3 regions of the Streptomyces sp. NPDC058653 genome follow, and region 1 is predicted to be linked to each of the others. Evidence: predicted binding sites of a transcription regulator. Region 1 holds the regulator's gene; each other region holds the start of a gene.
The links. The regulator HrcA, encoded in region 1, represses chaperone genes, less so after heat shock. The targets are predictions, from matches to a motif close to TTNGCACTCNGNNNNNCNGAGTGCNAA.
Positions count from the first base shown of each region.

Region 1 (2,266 bases):
GACGACCGCCGTGTCGACCTGGATGTCCTTCGTCGTGCCGAAGGCCGCCTCGTTGAGGTCGATCTCCAGCCGGATCATCGCGTCCTGGCCGCGCCGCGTCCGCGACCTCGGCCCGCGCTGCTGCGACGTCCCGAAGAACGCGTCCATGATGTCGGAGAAGTTGCCGAAGCCACCGGCCCCGAAGCCGCCGGCCGCGCCGCCCGCCTGCGAGAGCGGGTCACCGCCGAGGTCGTAGACCTGCTTCTTCTGCGGGTCCGACAACACCTCGTAGGCGGCGTTGATCTCCTTGAACCGCTCCTGCGTCTTGGGATCGGGATTGACATCCGGGTGCAGCTCGCGGGCGAGCCTGCGGAATGCCTTCTTGATCTCGTCCTGTGATGCGTCGCGGCGTACGCCGAGTACGGCGTAGTAGTCCGTGGCCACTTACGACTCCGCCAGGATCTGTCCGACGTAACGTGCCACTGCGCGTACCGCTCCCATCGTTCCGGGGTAGTCCATGCGGGTCGGTCCGACCACGCCGAGTTTGGCGACTGCCTCGTCGCCCGAACCGTAGCCGACCGCGACGACGGACGTGGAGTTGAGGCCCTCATGGGCGTTCTCGTGCCCGATTCGTACGGTCATGCCCGAGTCCTCGGCCTCGCCGAGCAGCCTGAGGAGCACGACCTGCTCCTCAAGTGCCTCCAGCACCGGCCGAATGGTCAGGGGGAAGTCGTGCCCGAAGCGCGTCAGATTGGCGGTGCCGCCGATCATCAGCCGCTCCTCGGTCTCCTCGACCAGTGTCTCCAGCAGCGTCGCCAGGACCGTGGACACGGTGCCCCGGTCCTCCAGGTCGAAGGATTCGGGCAGCTCCTGCACCAGCAGCGGCACGTCGGAGAACCTGCGTCCCACGACCCGGGCGTTGAGCCGGGCCCGCAGGTCCGCCAGCGACGTGTCGCCGAACGGCACCGGACAGTCGATCATGCGCTGCTCGACCCGGCCGGTGTCGGTGATCAGTACGAGCATCAGCCGCGCGGGGGCCAGCGAGAGCAGTTCCACGTGCCGCACCGTCGAACGGGTCAGCGAGGGGTACTGCACGACCGCGACCTGCCGGGTCAGCTGCGCGAGCAGCCGCACCGTACGGCCCACCACGTCGTCCAGATCGACGGCGCTGTCGAGAAAGTTCTGGATGGCCCTGCGCTCCGGCGCCGACAGCGGCTTGACGCCGGCCAGCCGGTCGACGAAGAGCCGGTAGCCCTTGTCCGTCGGAATACGCCCCGCGCTCGTGTGGGGCTGGGCGATGAAGCCCTCGTCCTCCAGGACCGCCATGTCGTTACGGACGGTGGCCGGGGACACACCGAGCTTGTGCCGCTCGGTCAGCGCCTTGGAGCCGACGGGCTCCTCGGTGCCGACATAGTCCTGGACGATGGCGCGCAGCACCTCAAGCCTGCGTTCGCTCAGCATCGCGCACACCTCCAGCTCTGGTTCCTCGGATCCGGCTTGGCACTCGGTGCGTAGGAGTGCCAGCATTCCCCGGGCCAGTGTACGGCCGTGAGGTACGCCCCTAGCAAGGCCGACCGGTCACGCTACCGCGCGGCACCGCCCGCCCCACGGATAGCGTCGCGGTATGAACGTCCGTTGGGAAGAGCATGGCTGGGAACGGATCGCCCCGGGGGTCGGCAGACGGCGGCTGCCTGGCTGGGATGCGACGGTCGGACTGGTCGTGGGCGAGGACGCGGTCCTTCTGTACGACACGGGCTCCACGCTCCGTGAGGGCGCCGAGATCCGCGTACAGGCGCAGTCGCTGTGCGGCCGCCGCGTCACCCACATCGCGCTCAGTCACCCGCATTTCGACCATGTCCTCGGCACGGCGGCGTTCGCGGGCGTGGAGGTCTACGGCGCGGTGGGGCTCGGCGAGCTGATGCTCCACGACAGCGAGAAGCTGCGGGACTCGGCCGTGCGGCACGGCGTACGCGCCTCCGAGGCGGCGTCGGCGGTGGACGTGCTGGTGGTGCCCGGTCACCCCGTGTCCGGCGAGTGGACGCTCGATCTCGGCGGGCGGCGGGTACTTCTCGCCAATGTCGGCCCCGGGCACTCCGGGCACGATCTCGCCCTGCTCGTCCCCGGCGACCGGGAGATCGTCTTCTGCGGCGACCTGGTCGAGGAGTCGGGCGAACCGCAGGCCGGCCACGACGCGATCCCCTCGCGCTGGCCGGCCGCGCTGGACCGGCTGCTGGCCCTGGGCGGCGAGGACGCGGTGTACGTTCCCGGCCACGGCGCGGCGGTCGAC
Region 1 covers NZ_JBHXRM010000020.1:42,078-44,343, forward strand. The annotation lists gene dnaJ (molecular chaperone DnaJ) at 1-423, opposite strand, end outside; gene hrcA (heat-inducible transcriptional repressor HrcA) at 424-1,440, opposite strand; gene ACFWU9_RS18770 (MBL fold metallo-hydrolase) at 1,604-2,266, shown strand, end outside.

Region 2 (2,266 bases), on a different contig from region 1:
CCGAGCATGGCCTTGCGGCGGTCACCGAAGCCGGGGGCCTTCACCGCGACGGCGTTGAAGGTGCCGCGGATCTTGTTGACGACGAGGGTGGAGAGCGCCTCGCCCTCGACGTCCTCGGCGATGATCAGCAGCGGCCGGGAGCCACCCGCCTGGATGACCTTCTCCAGCAGCGGGAGCATGTCCTGGATGGAGCCGATCTTGCCCTGGTTGATCAGGATGTACGGGTCGTCGAGGACGGCCTCCATACGCTCCTGGTCGGAGACCATGTACGGCGAGAGGTAGCCCTTGTCGAAGGCCATGCCCTCGGTGAACTCCAGCTCCAGGCCGAAGGTGTTGGACTCCTCGACGGTGATGACACCGTCCTTGCCGACCTTGTCCATCGCCTCGGCGATGAGCTCGCCGACCTGCGGGTCCTGGGCGGAGAGACCGGCGACGGCCGCGATGTCGGCCTTGTCGTCGATGGGGCGGGCCGTCTCCAGCAGCTGCTTGGAGACGGCGGCGACCGCGGCGTCGATGCCCTTCTTCAGGGCGGCCGGGGAGGCGCCGGCGGCGACGTTGCGCAGGCCCTCGCGGACCAGCGCCTGGGCCAGCACGGTGGCGGTGGTGGTGCCGTCACCCGCGATGTCGTTGGTCTTGGTCGCCACCTCCTTCACGAGCTGGGCGCCGAGGTTCTCGTACGGGTCGTCGAGCTCGACCTCGCGGGCGATCGTGACACCGTCGTTGGTGATGGTCGGCGCGCCGAACTTCTTGTCGATGACGACGTTGCGGCCCTTGGGGCCGATCGTCACCTTCACCGTGTCGGCAAGCTTGTTGACGCCGCGCTCAAGGGCGCGACGGGCGTCCTCGTCGAACTTCAGGATCTTCGCCATGGGAGCTTTCTCTTGTCCTCTCGAACGAACAACGAACTACGCCCCGGGCCACCCGGCGATGCGGGGGCCAGGGGCGTAGTTTCACAGCGTGACTGCGATGATTACTTCTCGATGATCGCGAGCACGTCGCGAGCCGAGAGGACGAGGTACTCCTCGCCCGTGTACTTCACCTCAGTACCGCCGTACTTGCTGTACAGAACGACGTCGCCGACGGAAACGTCGAGCGGAAGACGCTCGCCGTTCTCGAAGCGACCCGGACCGACGGCCAGGACGACGCCCTCCTGGGGCTTCTCCTTGGCCGTGTCCGGAATAACCAGGCCAGAGGCCGTGGTCTGCTCTGCGTCGAGCGGCTGGACCACAATGCGGTCCTCGAGCGGCTTGATGGCAACCTTGGTGCTGGCGGTCGTCACGATCCGACCTCCCCCTTCGGAGATCTCACGGGGTTAACTGTCTGGGTGGCGCGACCGGGCTCGATCCGTCGTCGCGGGTGCCGGACCTGTCCTGTCACGCATTGGCACTCTCCAGTGGGGAGTGCCAGACATGACACTATGACCGCGATTAGCACTCGGTCAAGCTGAGTGCCAGTCGGGCCCCGCGCGGCGGCCCCGGCGGAAGCCCCGCCGAGGGGCGCGGACGGGGCCGGGAACCGCCGGGGCGAGACCCGCCGGGACGCGATCCACCGGGCCGTACCTCACCAGGCCGCGCCCCGGCCTCACCCGGCCGTGACCCCGCCTCGCACGGCCGTGACCTGGCCTCACCCGGCCACGGCTCAGACGTAGTCCTCCAGTTTCGCAACCGCGTATCCCTTGTCCGTGATCGTCTTCATGACGTGCCGGATCATGTCGGCCATCGAGCCCTTCCAGTCCTCCTTGCCACGGAAGTGCGTGAGGAGGATGTCGCCCGGATGCAGGGTCCGGTCCCACTCGCGCCACTCCATGTGGTCGGGGAACGCCTCGGACGACCACAGCGGCACCGCCTTGACGCCGCAGGACTTGGCGGCGCGCAGGGTGCGCGCGTCGTAGTTGCCGTACGGCGGCCGGAAGAGCTCGGGCCGCTTGCCGTACCGCTTCCTGAGCTTCTCCTGCTGGCCGCAGATCTCCCGCTTCTGCTCCTTGTAGGAGAGCCCGGGGAGGTAGGGGTGGGTGAGGGTGTGGTTGTGCAGAGAGACCCCGCGGGACTGCATCTTCTTGAAGTAGGCGTAGTCGTCGCTGATGACGTAGTCGCTGAGGAAGGCGCTGTACGGGATCTTCAACTCGCTCATCATCCGCAGCAGTTCGGGGTCCTTCTCGGCGCCGTCGTCGATCGTCAGGAAGACGACCTTCTCCTTCGTCGGCACATTGGTGAAGACCGGCGGCAGGGTCGCGCCTCCGGTGACCTCGAAGCCCTTGCGGGTGGTG
Region 2 covers NZ_JBHXRM010000009.1:126,883-129,148, reverse strand. The annotation lists gene groL (chaperonin GroEL) at 1-869, opposite strand, end outside; gene groES (co-chaperone GroES) at 971-1,279, opposite strand; gene ACFWU9_RS10990 (polysaccharide deacetylase family protein) at 1,639-2,266, opposite strand, start outside.
Region 2: a site for HrcA is predicted at 1,428-1,454, ahead of groES (co-chaperone GroES). Genes of this name have one in related genera too.

Region 3 (2,266 bases), on a different contig from region 1:
CCGCCGGTCTGGCGCGTTGAGCCACGTCGAGCCCGCCCAGTGACCCGCTACTCCCCGGAAGGCAGAAACCGATGAGCGTGAACGTCCGTATCCCCACCATCCTCCGTACCTACACCGGCGGAAAGGCCGAGGTTCCGGCCGAGGGCGCGACCCTCTCCCAGGTGATCGAGTCCCTGGAGACCAACCACCCCGGGATTGCCGCGCGCGTCCTGGACGACCAGGGCAAGCTCCGGCGCTTCGTCAACGTGTACGTGAACGACGACGACGTCCGCTTCGAGCAGGGCCTGGAGACCGCCACCCCGGACGGCGCCGGCATCTCGATCATCCCGGCGGTCGCCGGAGGCTGAACGGCACGCACAGTGAACGGTGTTGCCCCCTCCGCAAGAGAAGCGGAGGGGGCAATTCCATGGGGTTGAACGCGGTAGAGTCGGGGTAGCTCCGCCGCCGCCTGTGCCCCGAGCATATGAGTTCGCCGACAAGATGCGGTCAAAGTGTGGACGCTGTTTGCGCGGTTCCTTGCGCTTTGCCCGGCCCGACTTGCCCCTGGTGGACCGGCATTTCACCTCTTTGCGTGTTCCGGCGCGGCCATAATTCTCGTCCGATTGACCTGTTGCAGAGGGCAGTTGGGCAGATACATTCAGCCGCGGTCGACGCGTTCCGGCGCGAAGTGCGGTCCCGCGCAGGGGCCAGTAATAGGGGAGTTAGGCATGGCTCAGGGCACCGTCAAGTGGTTCAACGCGGAGAAGGGCTACGGCTTCATCGCGGTCGACGGTGGTGCGGATGTTTTCGTCCACTACAGCGCGATCCAGATGGACGGCTACCGCACCCTTGAAGAAGGTCAGCGAGTTGAGTTCGAGATCTCGCAGGGCCAGAAGGGTCCGCAGGCGGACATGGTCAAGCTCGCCGTCTGATCCCGGCGCGATCGGCCAACGACGCACTCACACACGAGGGGCCCGCATCCCGGCAGGGGATGCGGGCCCCTCGTGCGTGCGCGTTCATCTCCCCGAGGCGCCGGGGCCGCTCGGGAGTCGCTTGCACTCTCGGGGGTCGAGTGCTAATCATTGGCGTTAGCACTCTGCTGGTGAGAGTGACAACTTATGGACCGGGTCAGCGAGGCCCGAGAGCCTGTGGGGCAAGGAACCGCACGGCTCTTCGGCCGTCCGTCGCGGGCGTCGGCACGGTCCGGAGCAATCCACCCCATGTCCGGGAGGACCACTTCACATGGCCAAGATCATCGCGTTCGACGAGGAGGCACGGCGCGGTCTCGAGCGCGGGATGAACCAGCTCGCCGACGCCGTCAAGGTAACCCTTGGCCCCAAGGGCCGAAACGTCGTCCTCGAGAAGAAGTGGGGCGCCCCCACGATCACCAACGATGGTGTGTCCATCGCCAAGGAGATCGAGCTCGAGGACCCGTACGAGAAGATCGGCGCCGAGCTGGTCAAGGAAGTCGCCAAGAAGACGGACGACGTCGCCGGTGACGGTACGACCACCGCGACCGTCCTGGCCCAGGCCCTGGTCCGCGAGGGCCTGCGCAACGTGGCCGCCGGCGCCAACCCGATGGCCCTCAAGCGCGGCATCGAGAAGGCCATCGAGGCCGTCTCCGGTGCGCTCCTGGAGCAGGCCAAGGACGTGGAGACCAAGGAGCAGATCGCTTCGACGGCCTCCATCTCCGCCGCCGACACCCAGATCGGCGAGCTCATCGCCGAGGCGATGGACAAGGTCGGCAAGGAAGGCGTCATCACCGTCGAGGAGTCGCAGACCTTCGGTCTCGAGCTTGAGCTCACCGAGGGCATGCGCTTCGACAAGGGCTACATCTCGGCGTACTTCGCCACCGACATGGAGCGTATGGAGGCGTCGCTCGACGACCCGTACATCCTGATCGTCAACTCCAAGATCGGCAACGTCAAGGACGTCCTGCCGCTCCTGGAGAAGGTCATCCAGTCGGGCAAGCCGCTGCTGATCATCGCCGAGGACGTCGAGGGCGAGGCGCTGTCCACGCTCGTCGTCAACAAGATCAAGGGCACCTTCAAGTCCGTCGCCGTCAAGGCTCCGGGCTTCGGTGACCGCCGCAAGGCGATGCTGAACGACATCGCCATCCTCACGGGCGGCACGGTCATCTCCGAGGAGGTCGGCCTCAAGCTGGAGAACGCCGGTCTCGACCTGCTGGGCCGCGCCCGCAAGGTCGTCATCACCAAGGACGAGACCACCATCGTCGACGGTGCCGGTGACAGCGACCAGGTCGCCGGTCGCGTGAACCAGATCCGTG
Region 3 covers NZ_JBHXRM010000002.1:185,869-188,134, forward strand. The annotation lists gene thrC (threonine synthase) at 1-20, shown strand, start outside; gene ACFWU9_RS02540 (ubiquitin-like small modifier protein 1) at 72-347, shown strand; gene ACFWU9_RS02545 (cold-shock protein) at 708-911, shown strand; gene groL (chaperonin GroEL) at 1,222-2,266, shown strand, end outside.
Region 3: a site for HrcA is predicted at 1,068-1,094, ahead of groL (chaperonin GroEL). Genes of this name have one in related genera too.